Regions from separate parts of the Methylophilus sp. DMC18 genome, predicted to be linked through region 1. Evidence: predicted binding sites of a transcription regulator. Region 1 holds the regulator's gene; the other holds the start of a gene.
The links. The regulator sigma-54, encoded in region 1, starts transcription at its own class of promoters, with help from an activator protein. The targets are predictions, from matches to a motif close to TGGCACNNTTCCTGCT.
Positions count from the first base shown of each region.

Region 2: ACT53G_RS08455 (prepilin-type N-terminal cleavage/methylation domain-containing protein) is a predicted target of sigma-54. The motif match lies at 2,615-2,630, and genes of this name have one in related genera.

Region 1 covers NZ_JBQUZE010000007.1:790-8,453, forward strand. The annotation lists gene ACT53G_RS14050 (NAD(P)/FAD-dependent oxidoreductase) at 1-376, opposite strand, end outside; gene ACT53G_RS14055 (cation:proton antiporter) at 450-2,426, opposite strand; gene ACT53G_RS14060 (KpsF/GutQ family sugar-phosphate isomerase) at 2,651-3,652, shown strand; gene lptC (LPS export ABC transporter periplasmic protein LptC) at 3,678-4,301, shown strand; gene lptA (lipopolysaccharide transport periplasmic protein LptA) at 4,360-4,974, shown strand; gene lptB (LPS export ABC transporter ATP-binding protein) at 4,983-5,726, shown strand; gene ACT53G_RS14080 (RNA polymerase factor sigma-54) at 5,733-7,277, shown strand; gene tyrS (tyrosine--tRNA ligase) at 7,323-7,664, opposite strand, start outside.
Region 2 covers NZ_JBQUZE010000003.1:302,003-309,666, forward strand. The annotation lists gene ACT53G_RS08445 (GspE/PulE family protein) at 1-1,363, shown strand, start outside; gene ACT53G_RS08450 (type II secretion system F family protein) at 1,369-2,583, shown strand; gene ACT53G_RS08455 (prepilin-type N-terminal cleavage/methylation domain-containing protein) at 2,705-3,121, shown strand; gene ACT53G_RS08460 (pilus assembly FimT family protein) at 3,151-3,603, shown strand; gene ACT53G_RS08465 (type IV pilus modification PilV family protein) at 3,639-4,262, shown strand; gene ACT53G_RS08470 (prepilin-type N-terminal cleavage/methylation domain-containing protein) at 4,246-5,037, shown strand; gene ACT53G_RS08475 (hypothetical protein) at 5,124-5,483, shown strand; gene ACT53G_RS08480 (DUF6701 domain-containing protein) at 5,490-7,664, shown strand, end outside.

The DNA.
Region 1 (7,664 bases):
TATCCCCTTGCAACTCTGCTTGCAGTCCATAGCGCTGGCACCAGTCGAGGGCTGCTTGCTGGTCAAACGGGGGCTGGATCAGCATGCCGCTACGGGTGCATTCGGGGTCTATACCGGTTTCGGCAAAGAGCTCTGCACTGACGGCTGGATAGGCGCGCGCACCAGCCAGCGCCAGCTCGTTGACAATCTCCTGATAAAACCAGGGCAACAGCGGAAAAGCGATGCCCGCCCCAGCCCACGAAGACTCCCCTGACGTTTGCGCAGCGACGATATTGCGCTCAACCAGCGTGACGGTGTGCCCTTGTTTCTTTAACTGCATGGCAGTGAGGCAGCCTACGATGCCACCGCCGACCACGACCACTGAAGTATTTGCCATAAGACCCGGTATTTAAAATGAAAAAGCCTGAGGCCCCGAGCTGCAACAGTCAGGGCCTCAGGCCTCTATTGTCTTACGGTTTACGGCCAGAAATCAAATAGACTTCCATGGCGATCAGGGCGGCATTGCTGCCGAGCAGGACCAGAATATCGCCTTCGTTGAGAATAATATCCGGTCTGGGTGCAATCGGTTCTGGCATATTGGTACGCCGGAGCTGTTTGACCTCGACCGCAAAATCCTCAAACGGGATATGGTCCAGGCGCAAACCATGCGCATAAAAGTTTTTATACATCTCGACCGAGTGCAGTTGTGGCAGGGCGGCGGTGGTCGTATCCGCATCGCTCACGCCACGGAAGTAACCTTTGAACATTTTGTACCGCTCTTCGCGGAACAGACGGATACGTTTGACCACGCGGTTAAGCGGAATCCCCAGCGTGACCAGTGCATGCGAGGCCAGCATGAGGCTACCCTCCAGAATTTCCGGCACCACTTCTGCCGCCCCGGCATCTCGCAGCAAATCCATTTCACTGTCATCATGGGTACGCACAATCACGGGCAGGGTTGGATATTTCTCCTGGATCACATGCAGCACCTTCATGGTGCCACGCGTTTCGGCATAGCTGACAATCACCGCTTTGGCCCTGGCCAGCCCGGCCGCCTCAAGCACAGAGCGGCGGCCTGCATCGCCGTAAATCACATTTTCACCGGCGGCGGCGGCTTCCTGAACGCGGCTGGCATCCATATCCAGGGCCACATAGGGGATATTTTCTTCGCGCAAAAAGCGGCCCAGATACTGACCACTGCGGCCATAGCCGCAGATGATGACATGGTCGCGCAAATCGAGGCTGTGCTCCTGAATAGTCTCCACCACCTTGTAGCTATTACGCGTATAACTCTTGACCAGTTTGCGCGCAATCCTGCCGTTATATTGAATAATGAACGGCGCCACCAGCATAGAAAGCACGGCCACGGACAGCACAAGCTGTAGGGACTCGCCGTCGATCAAATGCGTTTGCAAGCCCAGGGCCAGCACCACAAAACTGAACTCCCCCGCCTGGCCAAGAATAATGCCGGTACGGACACCGACGCCCATCTCAAAGCCATACAACTTGGTTAAAAAGGCAATCAGGCCAATCTTGAACACCAGGAACAGGGCTAACAGGAAAACAATCAATACAATATGATTGATCAATACGGAAACGTCGAGCAGCATGCCGACGCTGATAAAAAACAGACCCAGCAAGATATCGCGGAAAGGCGCAATATCTGATTCAACCTGATAACGGTATTTGGTCTCGGAAATCAGCATCCCGGCCACAAAGGCCCCCAGCGCAAAGGACAAGCCGACATAGTTGGTGGCTGCCGCCATCAGCAGGGTCACCATCAGCACATTGAGCACAAACAACTCGCGTGAGCGCTGTTTGGCGACCAGCTCAAACCAGAAGTTAAGGATGTTTTTCCCGAACTTGAACAGTAAAAACAGCAGCACAGACGACTTGAACAGCGTCAGCCCCAGCACATCCAGCCAATTGTCGCTGTGCGAGCCTAGCGTCTGGATCAATACCAGAATTGGAATCACGGCCAGATCCTGGAATAGCAGCACGCCGATACTGAGACGACCATGTCTGGAGTTCAGGTCTACACGCTCCATCAGAATTTTGGACACAATCGCGGTCGAGGACATGGTGATGGCCGCACCAATGATAAAAGCAGAAGTCAGGCTGAGCCCGGCCACTTTGCCCAGCACCAGACTGGCCAGCAAGGTCAGCACGACCTGTCCGCCCCCTAGCCCGAACAGCGTTTTTCGCATGGCATACAGCTTAGGCAGACTAAACTCGAGACCGATGCTAAACATCAAAAACACGATACCAAACTCGGCCACCTGGCGACCGGATTCTTCGTCCTCCAGCAAGCCCAGGGCGTGCGGGCCCAGCACGATGCCGATGACAAAATAGGCCAGCATGGCAGGCAAGCCGAGGATGCGGAACAAGCCCACGGCGAAGACCGAGCTGGTCAGCAGTAATAAAAGATGTATCAGGGAATCAAACATGCAAAGCTCTAACGCATTTATACCAAGCCGGTCAAACAGGGGTTTGATCGCCATCAGCCAGCGCTGAAGGGTCAAGGTCTATTATGAAACGCAATTGTTTCAGGATGATGCATCGTGCCACAAAACTTTGTTTTATGCAAAAAATGTGCCTGAGAATAAAAAAACCGTAAAAAAAGGGTGTTTTACTTTATTGTCAGGCAACTCGCTTGTTATACTTACCCGCCATGATGACAGCAAATTCCGGCATCCATCTTGTTAAAACACCCGATATCGTGTCGCGCGCACGAGGGGTGTTGTTGCACGAAGCCGATGAAATCAGGCATCTGGCAGACCGCATTGGCTCGGCTTTTGAGGCCGCCGTCCATATGATTCTGGCCTGCAAGGGCCGGGTGGTGGTCACGGGCATGGGCAAATCCGGCCATATCGGCGGCAAAATTGCGGCCACCTTGGCCAGTACCGGCACACCAGCGTTTTTCATGCACCCGGCCGAGGCCAGTCACGGCGACTTGGGCATGATTACGGCAGAAGATGTGGTGATCGCGCTGTCCAACTCTGGCGAGAGTGATGAAATTATTAATATTTTGCCGGCGATCCGCCGCATCGGTGCTCGGGTGTTGAGCATCACGGGCAGCGAAGACTCCACCTTGTCACGTGAGTCGGAAGTGCATTTGAGTGCTGCCGTGAGCCATGAGGCTTGCCCACTCGGCTTGGCTCCCACAGCCAGCACGACAGCGGCCTTGGCCCTTGGCGATGCCTTAGCACTTTGTGTGCTGGATTTGCGTGAGTTCACTGCCGAAGATTTCGCCCGTTCGCATCCCGGTGGCAGCTTGGGCAGACGGCTACTGGTGCGCATCAAGGATGTCATGCGTACCGGCGAGGCCGTGCCCCAAATTGATCAACACGCCTCCATTCAGGAAGCCATCACGCAAATTTCACTCAAGGGCATGGGCTTCACGGCTATTGTGGACCACGCGCAACGCCCAATAGGCATTTTTACCGATGGCGATTTGCGCCGCTTGTTTATGCAGGGCAAGAACAATCCACAGGCATCCATTGATACCGTGATGAACAAACAGCCGTATTTGCTGGAGACGAATCAGATGGCGGTTGAAGCAGTTAACATGATGGAGCACCACAAAATAAATGGCTTTTTGGCAGTAGATGCCCAAGGGCAGTTGGTAGGGGCATTCAATATGCATGACTTATTGAAAGCCAAAGTCGTTTAGCTTAAACAGGCATTAGAATTCAGGCATGCTTAAACACCCCATTTTGTTGCCGATTGCGTTAATGCTGTTGCTGGCGCTGCTGACCTTCTGGATTAACCAGAATGTACAAGAGCAAGCACTCAAAATGAACATACTTAATCGCCAAGCGCCGGACTACATGTTGTACAACTTTGTGAGTACCCGCACGGATGCGTCCGGTAATACCAAATATGTACTGGCGGCCGCAAAAATGCGCCACTTTCCTGCCAATGACTATACAGAATTGCAGCGGCCACGCTTTACCCAGTTTGGCCTGAACAAGCCTTACACGCAAATTTATGGTCAGCAAGGACGTGTTTCCGCCAATGGTAAACTGGTGGAGTTTAGCAAACAGGTCAAGGTGATCCGCCAAGCCTCTGCCACCAAGCCAGAAACACAAATGCAAACCGAGCGGCTTTGGCTGGAGCCGGACACCGAGGTGGCACACACAGACCAGCCGGTGGTCATCCGCCAAAAACCTGCGACAGTGATTACAGGCACGGGCATGCGTTTTGATAACCGGGCTGATACCATGCAATTGTTTAACCGGGTGCATGTGCATTATGAGCGTCCACCCGTCGCCAGCAATTTGGCAAGCCCGGCCCAGGCGTCAAACACAGAACGCCAATGACCGTTGATTATGGAGAAATGAGTTGAACACGCACAAGCCCTTATTTTTAGCGATCTGCATGAGCGTATGGGCGCTATTGTCCATGCCGCTGAGTGTGCTGGCCGAAGAATCCGACCGAGATCAACCAATAGAGCTTGAGGCGGATACCGTGACCGTGAACGATGCTAAAAAAATCAGTATCTACACGGGCAACGTGATTCTTAATCAGGGCACCTTGCAAATCAAGGCGGACAAAATGATCGTACGCGAGGATCAGGACGGCTTTCAACATAGCACCTGTACCGGCAACCCCACCACATTCAAGCAAAAACGCACCGGTAAAGACGAGTGGATGCAAGGCAGTGGTCAACGTATCGAATACAACGCCCGCATGGATAAAGTGCAACTGTATACCAATGCCTGGGTTAAACGTGGTGAAGACATCGTGACCGGGGACTACATTAGCTACGACGCCAACGCCGAGTATGCCGAGGTGATTGGCGGCACAAAAGCCAACCCGAACGGAACGGCTGGCAGCCGCGTCAAGGCCACCATACAGCCTAAAAATAAAACCACACCGCCTGTCATTGACAACAAGCCAACCTCTCAACAGGGGTTACGGATGAATCGCTCCTTGCAACTCAAGGTCGAACCTGCCCCTGCCGAAAACACTGGTGAGCAAGGCAAAGAGTAAGCATAAAGATGGAAACCATGGCAGCAGATCAGAACCATTTGCAGGTCAACCGCCTGAAAAAAACCTATCAGGGCCGTACCGTCGTCAAAAACACGACGCTTGAGTTACGCAGTGGCGAAGTGATCGGCTTGCTGGGTCCCAACGGGGCAGGCAAAACCACCAGCTTTTACATGATTGTCGGGTTGGTTGCGCTGGATGAAGGCAACATTACGCTGAATGGCGCCGACGTGAGCCGCGCGCCCATGCATGAGCGCGCGCGCATGGGCCTGGCTTATCTGCCCCAAGAAGCATCCATTTTTCGCAAGCTCAGCGTAACCGACAACATCCTCGCCATTCTTGAAACCCGTCCCTATACGGAAGAGCAGCGTGAGGCGAGGCTTGAGTCCTTGCTGGATCAATTGCATATCCAGCACATCCGCAACAGTCAGGCCGTCAGCTTGTCTGGTGGCGAACGTCGACGCGTTGAAATTGCGCGCTGCCTGGCCACTGACCCTAAATTTATTTTGCTGGATGAACCGTTCGCCGGGATTGATCCGATTGCGGTGATCGAAATCCAGAAAATCATCCGCTACCTGAGCAGTCAGAATATTGGTATTTTAATCACCGACCACAATGTGCGCGAAACGCTGGATATCTGTGACCGCGCTTATATTGTCAATGAAGGCGCTGTGTTTGCAGCAGGCACGCCCGATGAAATCATTCAGAACGAAGGTGTGCGTGAAGTGTATCTGGGCAAGAATTTTAGGCTGTAATCCGTCATGAAACAGAACCTGCAATTACGTATTTCGCAAAATCTGGCGCTGACGCCGCAGCTGCAGCAATCGATCCGTTTGCTGCAACTTTCCACGCTGGAACTGAACCAGGAACTGGAAACCATCCTGCAGGAAAACCCGTTACTGGAAATGTCAGACGGTGAAGAAGGCGAGTTTGAAGATAACACACCGCCTCCCCCCACTGTAGAAGCTGAGCCGACAGATGCCAGCTCGTTTGACATGGCAACACAGCAAGAGATCACCGCACCGGCAGAAAGTCTGCGTGAAGACTTGCACGATGAGCTGGGCGGGAGCGAGAGCGACCTGCCCAATTTAAACGAGGAATTCACGCCGCCAGAGTTTGAAGATGATTATGAAGAGTTTGGCAGCACCAGCAACTGGGACGAAGCCGGACGCAATCATCAGGAAGACGAAGACAGTGACTTTTCCAGACAGGAAACCACCAGCATCAGTTTGCGCGAGCATCTGATTGACCAGATACAACTGGCACATTTGTCGCAACGAGACATGAGCCTGGTCAAACTGCTACTGGATAGCATCACTGATGATGGCTATCTGGAGCAAGATCTGCAGGAGATTGTAGAGCACTTGCCGCTCGAACTTGAGGTCGAGCTGCTGGAACTGGAAACCGCCCTCAAGCTGATCCAGAATCTGGACCCTGTAGGCGTTGGTGCGCGCGATTTACGCGAGTGCCTGCTCTTGCAACTGACGCGTTTGCCGCAAGAAACGCCACACTTGCAAACTGCCATTGCCATTGCCAAAGACCACCTGGCGCTGCTGGCCAACAAAGACTTTGTCAAACTGCGCAAGGTGCTTGGTTGCGATGAAGCGGTACTCAAGGCGGCGCAGCACCTGATCCGCCAGCAAAACCCCAGACCCGGCAGCGAGTTTTCCAGCTTTAGTCACGATCACTTTATCCAGCACGATGTGGTGGTTAAAAAAATCAAGGGCATTTGGGTCGCCTCCTTAAATGATGGCGTGATCCCCAAACTGCGCATCAACCAGATGTATGCGGACATCCTCAAGCGCAACCGCGAGAGTTCAGGCCAATACCTGCAAAGCCAGATGCAGGAAGCCAAGTGGATGATTAAAAATATCCAGCAGCGCTTCTCGACCATTTTGCGCGTGTCACAAGCCATTGTAGATCGCCAGCGCAACTTCTTTGAACATGGTGAAATTGCCATGCGGCCACTGGTGCTGCGTGAAATCGCCGAAGAACTCGACTTGCATGAAAGCACAGTTTCCCGCGTCACCACACATAAGTATATGCTCACACCGCGTGGCGTCTATGAACTCAAATACTTCTTTGGCAGCTCGGTGGCCACAGATGCAGGCGGCTCCTGCTCTGCCACCGCTATCCGCGCCTTGATCAAGCAAATGGTGGCCGAAGAAAACCCGAAAAAGCCTTTGTCGGACAACCAGATCACCGACACACTGGCACAACAAGGTATCGTCGTTGCCCGCCGTACCATAGCCAAATATCGCGAGTCCCTGAATATTCCGCCCGCGAACTTGCGCAAAACGCTCTAAACAAAAAAGGCCGCAGATGCGGCCTTTTTTGTTTCTCAGCTCAAATCACCTGATTGTGATCTTGGCAAATTTACGTTTACCCACCTGGGCGATCACTGTCACACCTTTAGTCAAAGGCAGATTCTTATCATCCACCTTGACGCTGTCGAGCTTGACGCCGCCTTGCTGCACTGCGCGCATGGCTTCACTGGTGCTTTCAACCAAGCCCGCCTGTTTTAACAATTGGCTAATGCCGATGCTCTCGCCTTCAATGGTCACTTCAACTTCGGGCACGTCATCCGGGATGCCGCCTTTGGCACGGGTCTGGAAGTCCTGCAAGGCTTTTTCAGCCGCGGCTTGACCATGGAAACGCGCCACAATTTCTTGGGCAAAGCCGACCTTGATATT
Region 2 (7,664 bases), on a different contig from region 1:
CGAATTGGTCAGGCTGCTCAGGCGTGATATTGATATCGTCGTGGTGCAAGAGAGTCTGCTCATGCAGACCATTGATCGTTCCTATCGCCAGACTGAGCAGATTTCTTCACTGGCGCTTGAGTTGCAAGAGGACCTGGCAGACAGCAATGCCGATCTCTCAAGCATGATGGGCGTAGATCTGGGCGTAGACGATGCGCCCGTGGTCAAGCTGTTGCAGACGATATTTGAGGATGCGGTGCAAGTGCGAGCGTCTGACGTGCACATTGAGCCGCAAGACAACAAGCTGCTGATCCGCTTTCGGATTGATGGTGTCATGCACTTTCAAACCCAGGCAGATATCAAAATTGCCACTGCGTTGGTCATGCGTCTCAAGATCATGGCTGGTTTGGATATTTCTGAAAAGCGCCTGCCACAAGATGGTCGTTTTGGCTTCTCGGTCAAAGGTAAGGCGGTCGATATGCGTATTTCGACCATGCCAACACAGTATGGCGAAACGGTGGTCATGCGTCTGCTGATTCAAAATACTGCGCACTTTCAGCTGGACAAATTGGGCATGCCGCCTGCTTTACTCGCACGCTTTAGAAAAATGATTAACCGCCCCAGTGGTATGGTGTTGGTCACCGGGCCTACCGGGAGTGGTAAAACGACGACCTTGTACTCAGCATTGAGTGAGCTTAATACCCCCGAAACCAAAGTCATTACGGTGGAAGACCCGGTGGAGTACCGTTTACCCGGCATTATTCAGACGCAGGTCAATGAAAAAATCGAGCTGGATTTCCCCAAGTTGCTACGTGCCATTTTGCGTCAGGATCCAGATATTGTGCTGGTGGGCGAGATGCGAGATGAAGAAACTGCACAAACGGGTCTGCGCGCTTCCATGACTGGTCACCTGGTACTCTCCACGTTGCATACCAACGATGCCTCAACTGCTCCGGTGCGTTTGATCGACATGGGCGTGCCGCGTTTCATGGTGGCCATGTCCTTGCTCGGTGTCATGGCGCAACGTCTGGTGAGGCTGATTTGCCCGCACTGTGCTGAAGAGCATGCGCCTACAGAGAGTGAAACGGTGTGGCTCAATCAGGTGTTGCCGGATGCAACCTTACCGACCAACTTCCGCCATGGCAAAGGCTGTCAGCATTGCAACCGCACCGGTTATCTGGGGCGGGTTGGCTTGTATGAGTTTCTTGAAATGACCGATGAGCTGGCAATGGCCGCCAACATGCCGGATACCAACATCTTTATCAAAAAAGCGCGTGAACGCCTGAAAGGTAAAACCCTGCGCGACCAATCGCTGCAATTGGCGATTGAAGGTAAAACCACGCTGGAAGAAATCATGCGTGTCGATAACCAGTTTGAAGAATAACGCCTATGCCATTATTTGAATACAAAGGGCGCACCGAAGATGGCATGATGGTGACTGGGGTACAAGAAGCCGCCGATGCCGATGCCTTGGGCGCCGCGTTAATTGGTACCAGAATTACGCCGATTGAAATCAAGCCCAAGAAAACGAGTGGCGTCGCGATTAACCTGTTTGAAGAGAAAATCACCAGCCTTGAGGTGATGATTTTCAGCAAGCAAATGTATACGCTGCTTAAAGCTGGTATCCCGATCATGCGCGCCCTCTCTGGGATTCAAAGCTCCGTAGGCAACCCCAAGCTGGCGCAAGTGGTGGGGCAACTGCGCGTGAGCCTGGACTCAGGCCGTGAATTGTCAGTGGCGATGACTGAGCATCCAAAAGTCTTCGATAGTTTTTATATTAGTATGATCCGGGTTGGCGAAACGACGGGTAATTTGGATAATATTTTTTTGCGCCTGTCTGAGCATATCGAGTTTGACCGCTTTATGCGTGGACAAATCAAATCGGCTTTGCAATATCCTATGTTTGTACTCACTGCCATGGCAATTGCGATTGTGGTGATTAACGTTATGGTGATCCCGCAGTTTGAAAAAGTGTTTGCTAGCATGCATGCCGATTTGCCAATGATTACCAAAATGCTGATTGCATTTTCAAACTTCATGCGCAATTACTGGTTTGTGCTGATTGGCATGATTGCCGCGGCAGGCTGGTCATTTAAAACGTATGTTAAAACGGCAAGTGGTCGGTCAAACTGGGATCGGATCAAGATGCGTATCCCGATTGCCGGTAAAATTATTTTTAAAGGCACCATGGCACGTTTTGCACGTAGCTTTGCGTTGTCTACACGCAGTGGTTTACCCATTCTGTCAGCGTTAAGGCTGGTGTCACAAACCGTCGAAAATGACTATATTTCAGCCAAAATTTTGAGCATGTCTGCGGGCATTGAGCGTGGCGAAACCATCCTCAGAACAGCTACGCAAACTGGTGTGTTTAACTCACTCGTTTTGCAAATGATCGCTGTCGGCGAAGAGTCAGGCTCGCTGGATACATTAATGCAGGAAATTGCCGATATGTACCAAGCGGATGTTGAGTATGACGTCAAAACGTTGGGTGCGCAGATTGAGCCTATTTTGATTATGTTTTTGGGAGCGTTAGTCTTGGTGCTTGCATTGGGTGTATTTTTACCGATTTGGGACATGAGTTCTGTGATGCTAAAAGGTGGCTAGTTTTGTGGTAAGGGAATGGACCAAAATTGTCTGGCATAGTATTTGCTAATGACAATTTAACGCAGTGTTAACCTGCCACTGTGATAAGAACGGCAGGGCATTTTGATTAGGAGTTTGAGTAATGAAAAAACAAGCTGGTTTTACATTGGTTGAATTGGTTGTTGTGATCGCAGTGCTTGGTATTTTGGCAGCAACAGCGTTACCAAGATTTGTGAACGTTCAGACCCGGGCACTCAAAGCTGCCGGCGGAGGTTTGCAAGGCTCGATAGCCTCTGCTGCAAACTTAGCTAGAGCATCATGGATTGCTGGAGGTAGTACTGGAACTTCCGTACAGATGGACTCACAATCAGTAACTGTAAATAGTTCTGGTTGGCCAACAGCTGATGGGGATGGTATCTCTAAGGCCTTACAAGATATTGGCGGTTTTGCAGACAATGGGGCCGGGGTTTTCACAAAATCAAATGGAAGTTGTACTGTTACGGTTACTTACACTGCGAGCACTGGCAGTGCAGCGTTGAGCGATAATGGGTCCTGCTAAGGACTGTTTTCTAATGTCTCGTGCAACTTATGAGAGGCTTCACGCTAATTGAACTGGTTGTAGTGATTTCCGTGATGGCTATAATAGCTGCTATGGCTGTCCCAAGATTTGCAAACGGTGACATCTTCGAAACCCGCGGTGACGCGGGTTTACTTTCATCTACATTACGCTATGCGCAGAAAACGGCGATTGCCCAGCGTCGGAATGTGTATGTGATTCATAATAATGCGATACCTGATACGGTCAGCTTATGTTTCGATACCGCCTGCAATCAGGCGGTAATTAATCCTGAAACCGCTGAGGCATACGTGTTCACAAGTAGCAAGAATGTGGATATCAGTTCGGACAATGCCAGTCTTGGGTTTGATTCGCTTGGTCGTGCAGTCCCGAACTCAACGGTGAGTTATCAAGCGACCAATAGAAAAAACAATGCGCAATACGTGACCGTGACTGTCGAGGAAGATACTGGATACATACACTGATTAGTTCACCAGTAGCTCCAGACTGGATAATAACAATGCATCACAACAAACATCACTCTTACAGACAACCAGGCAAATTGTGCGTGCGCTTGCATGCAGGTTTTTCATTGGTGGAGATGGTGGTGTTTATGGTGATTGTCACCACCGCCATCGCCGGTGTTATCGGTGCGCTTTCGTTTATGGGACGTCATTCTGCCGACCCGCTGGCGCGCAAGCAAGCAATCGCGATTGCTGAGTCGCTGATGCAAGAAGTCCAGCAAATGCCTTTTACTTATTGTGATCCCGATGACCCGAATGCGTCTACGGCGACAAGTTATGGCGATTGTACCAATCCACAAAATGCGACCTTAAATGGCCCTACACCCTCTACGGAGAGCCGTTACAGTGCCACCGATCCATTTGATAATGTGGCCGATTATGGTGGATTTTCCATGCCTGGTGGTGGATGTGCCGGCATTTGCCGCATTGGCAATGCGACTGCCTTACCGGGCTTAAACCCTTACGCGGCATCCGTTGCAATTACTCAGGCGGGCGGGAGTGGTGCTTTTGCAGCGTTGCCAGCAGATGCGGTGTTACAGATTGTGATTACGGTGACAGGTCCCGCAGACACTACCATCCGGCTGACTGGATACAGGGTTCGTTATGCGCCGAGAATTTAACCAACCCAAATCTGCTATTTCAGGCTTCACCTTGGTGGAGTTGGTCATCGTCATTGTGGTGATGGCAATTCTCGGCGGTATTTCCGTCACCTTTATCAAAAATTCCATTTTGGCTTATGTGAATTCCGAGGCTTATTATGAGCTCGCCGATCGCGCCGATATCTCATTGCGCCGCATGTCACGAGATATCCGCAACGCCTTGCCCAATAGTGTCTGGGTGGCTGCTGATAATTCCTATGTAGAGTTTGTGCCGATCAAAGCTGGCGGCCGCTACCAGCAGGATACGCTGGATTTTGTAAGTGCGAATGACACTTTTAACGTACTCGGCGACCCTGTGCCTTCTGTAGACTCTGGCGACCAGTTGGTGATTTATAACCTTGGTATTCAAGGAGCAGATGTGTATGCGGGGGATACGATTCGATCCTTAACCAGCACTGGCACTAATCTCAGCACGCTCTCATTTAGCGGTTCAGCCTTTCCACTACCCTCCCCGGGTAGCCGTTTTTATGTGGTGAACGGGGCCGTATTTTATGTCTGTGATTTAGCCAACCGCCGTCTGTTGATGTATTCAAACTACGCAATTCCATCTGCCCATCCGTCAAACTTTGCCGGACTCACCCCTAGTATCGTTGCGCAAGATGTCACGGGTTGCAGTTTTACTTATACAGAAGGCGTCATGCAGCATAGCGGCGTGGTAACAGCACAGCTCGAGCTCAGTAAGAATGGTGGCGTTGTGCGCCTGGTTAACCTGATTAATGTGGTGAATTCGCCATGAAAAATACGCTTCATCGCATAAAAGGATTTATGTTGCCCGTGGCAATCTTCTTAATGGTGATATTGGCGTCGCTTGTAGGGTATTCTATGCGGCTGTCATTGTTGGCCAATCAAGGCACGATACAGGATGTGCAAGGTGCACAAGCTTACCTGGCTGCCAAGGCTGGCGTGGAGTGGGCGGCTTATCAGGTGATTGCCCCGGGGTCGACCACGATGAAATCCTGCCCCACGCCGCCTGATCCGTTTACGATTAATGGCTTTAACATTGCATTGACATGTAATCAAACAAACCCGATGCCGCAAGACCGGGCAGGGACACAGAATATTGGGATGTATACCATTACCGCTACCGCCTCAAAAGGGGCAGCTGGCGCGCTTGATTATATTGAGCGCAAAGTCACAGTGAGCTTGAGTCGTTGCCTGATGGGTACAGAAGAGTGTAGTTAGAGGAAAATGACCGTGTTTAGATGGAAGCATGCAACTGTGATATGGCTTTTGTGTCTGGTCAGCTTGTTTTCTGCTGAAGCGACAAAAGCGGCAACCGTTACTTTAAACGCCAACGGCGGTTCTGACTCTTCAAATGGGTTGAAAATATTCATCAATGATAACTCACAAATTCAAGTGCAAAGGCTTAATAGTAGCGGCCAGCTTTATCAACCTGACCGAACACCAGCCAATAACAGGTTAGATAACGGGATTTATATTCGTGGCAATAATACTATTTATGGCCCTGATCACTTTGCCTACAACGCACCAGGAAACTATACAACGCAAGCAATGACAGCGGTGACGCCGGCCAACGCATCCGCTGGAAATGCGCAGACAACTCGTTCGCAGTTCACTGTTCCTGCGAACAATATCGGCGGCGGGCCTCAAATCACTATTGATTGGAGTTACACCTATCCTTATGACTTTGTCACAGCCAAAGTGAGCATTTATATCCCCCCTTTATATCCAGTCAGCTCAACAAACCCGGTAAGGTATTATCATGCAGTTGATACCTATTTGGGCGGCTCTGACTGTGGCTGTGGTGTCCGTTACGTGGATACAAACGGTAAACAAGTCGCTGGGACTTATCCTTATGCCGGTAGTTGCTCATCTGGGAGCGGAAATACGAATGTGCAGTGCCCTTCTAGTACAAGTTTGCCTGCAAACCTGGATGTCGTTGAAAGTTTTAGAGAGCGTGATGGAACGTTTAGTCGTTATTGCGTAGGCAACTGGCAAACTTTCTGGTCAAGTAGTAATTCCAGTGCATGTGCGATTGGTAAATCAGACCAATTATCGAATACCGTCAATACAACCTTGACTGATACCGGCGCTGCGATCGAGTACGATTTTACTTTACCTGGAACATACACATTCAGCTATGACTTTGTGGTTGGGTCAACCTTAGTGCCTGATTATGATCATTTGGAAATCCGCCACCCTGGCAGTTCCTCTTTATGTCCGGTCGATATTCAGGTCATGGCTTGTTTGGTTTCTACCATGCCTTGTCCGGATGATCAGCTCATCAATTCAGGAAGCCTTACTGGTACGCTGACCATCTCTCCCAGTTCTCCAACCGTCACAGTGACGCCGGACGCCCAGTTTGAGGTCGGGAATGCCCGTACCATTGACACCCTTACCTTACAAGGTAGCGCTGCAGCTACTTATACCTTGGGAGCAAGCGGTCTCAGCAAAGGTCCGATGAATGGTATCAAGTGCTGGAACACGGCAAATAACTCGCAAAGTTGTAGCTTTACAATGACAAATACCCCATGCGTGAGTACCTATGAGTGTATGGAAAGCGGGGTGACTTATAATAATTTGAATAGCAATTCATCGGCACGTAATCCGATTTACACAAAAATCCTAGCACAGTCTTTTGATCTGGATGTGGTTGCGCTGCTCTCAAGTGGCGCCCAGTCGAGTGGCTATAATTCTTCAGGCTTAAAAGTTGATTTGGTGACAGATAGCAATGGCTCATGCAGTACAAATATTGTCGTCACTAAAGATGTTAGTTTTGCAGCCTCAGATGGTGGACGTAAAAAGGTGACTTTCAGTGCAACAGATGTCCCCAAAGCTTATCCTAATTTGCGCTGTCAGGTACGCGACCCAGGTCAGAACAAATCGGGGTGTTCGTCTGATAATTTTGCCATTCGGCCACAATCCTTGGCTGTGACCAATACCAATACAGCAAGCTCAAGCTCACCAAGCAGTACAGTGAGCCCTGTGTTCAGGGCGGGGGCTGATAATTTCAGTCTGACGGTTTCTAGTGGCGAACAGGGCTATAACGGCACCCCAAAAATATCCAATGCCTTGCTGGCTGCTCACCCAGGCGCACCCGTCGTGGGGCAGGTGGCCGGGTCATTTGCTGCAGCCAGTTCTGGGTCCAGCACCGGAACCAACTTTACTTACTCCGAGGTTGGGCATTTTAAAATTTCACCGCAAGGGCTTTACGATGATACGTTCACTGCGGTTGATCAATCCAAAGGCGATTGTGATAACAGTGGCAGTCCATTTGATAATGGCGGCGCAGGGACGCCGCCCAAATACGGCTGCCGTTTCGGCAATACCACAGACACAAATTATTTTGGCCGTTTTATCCCTAACAGTTTCCGGGTGGATCCCTCTAGTACGGTGACGCTG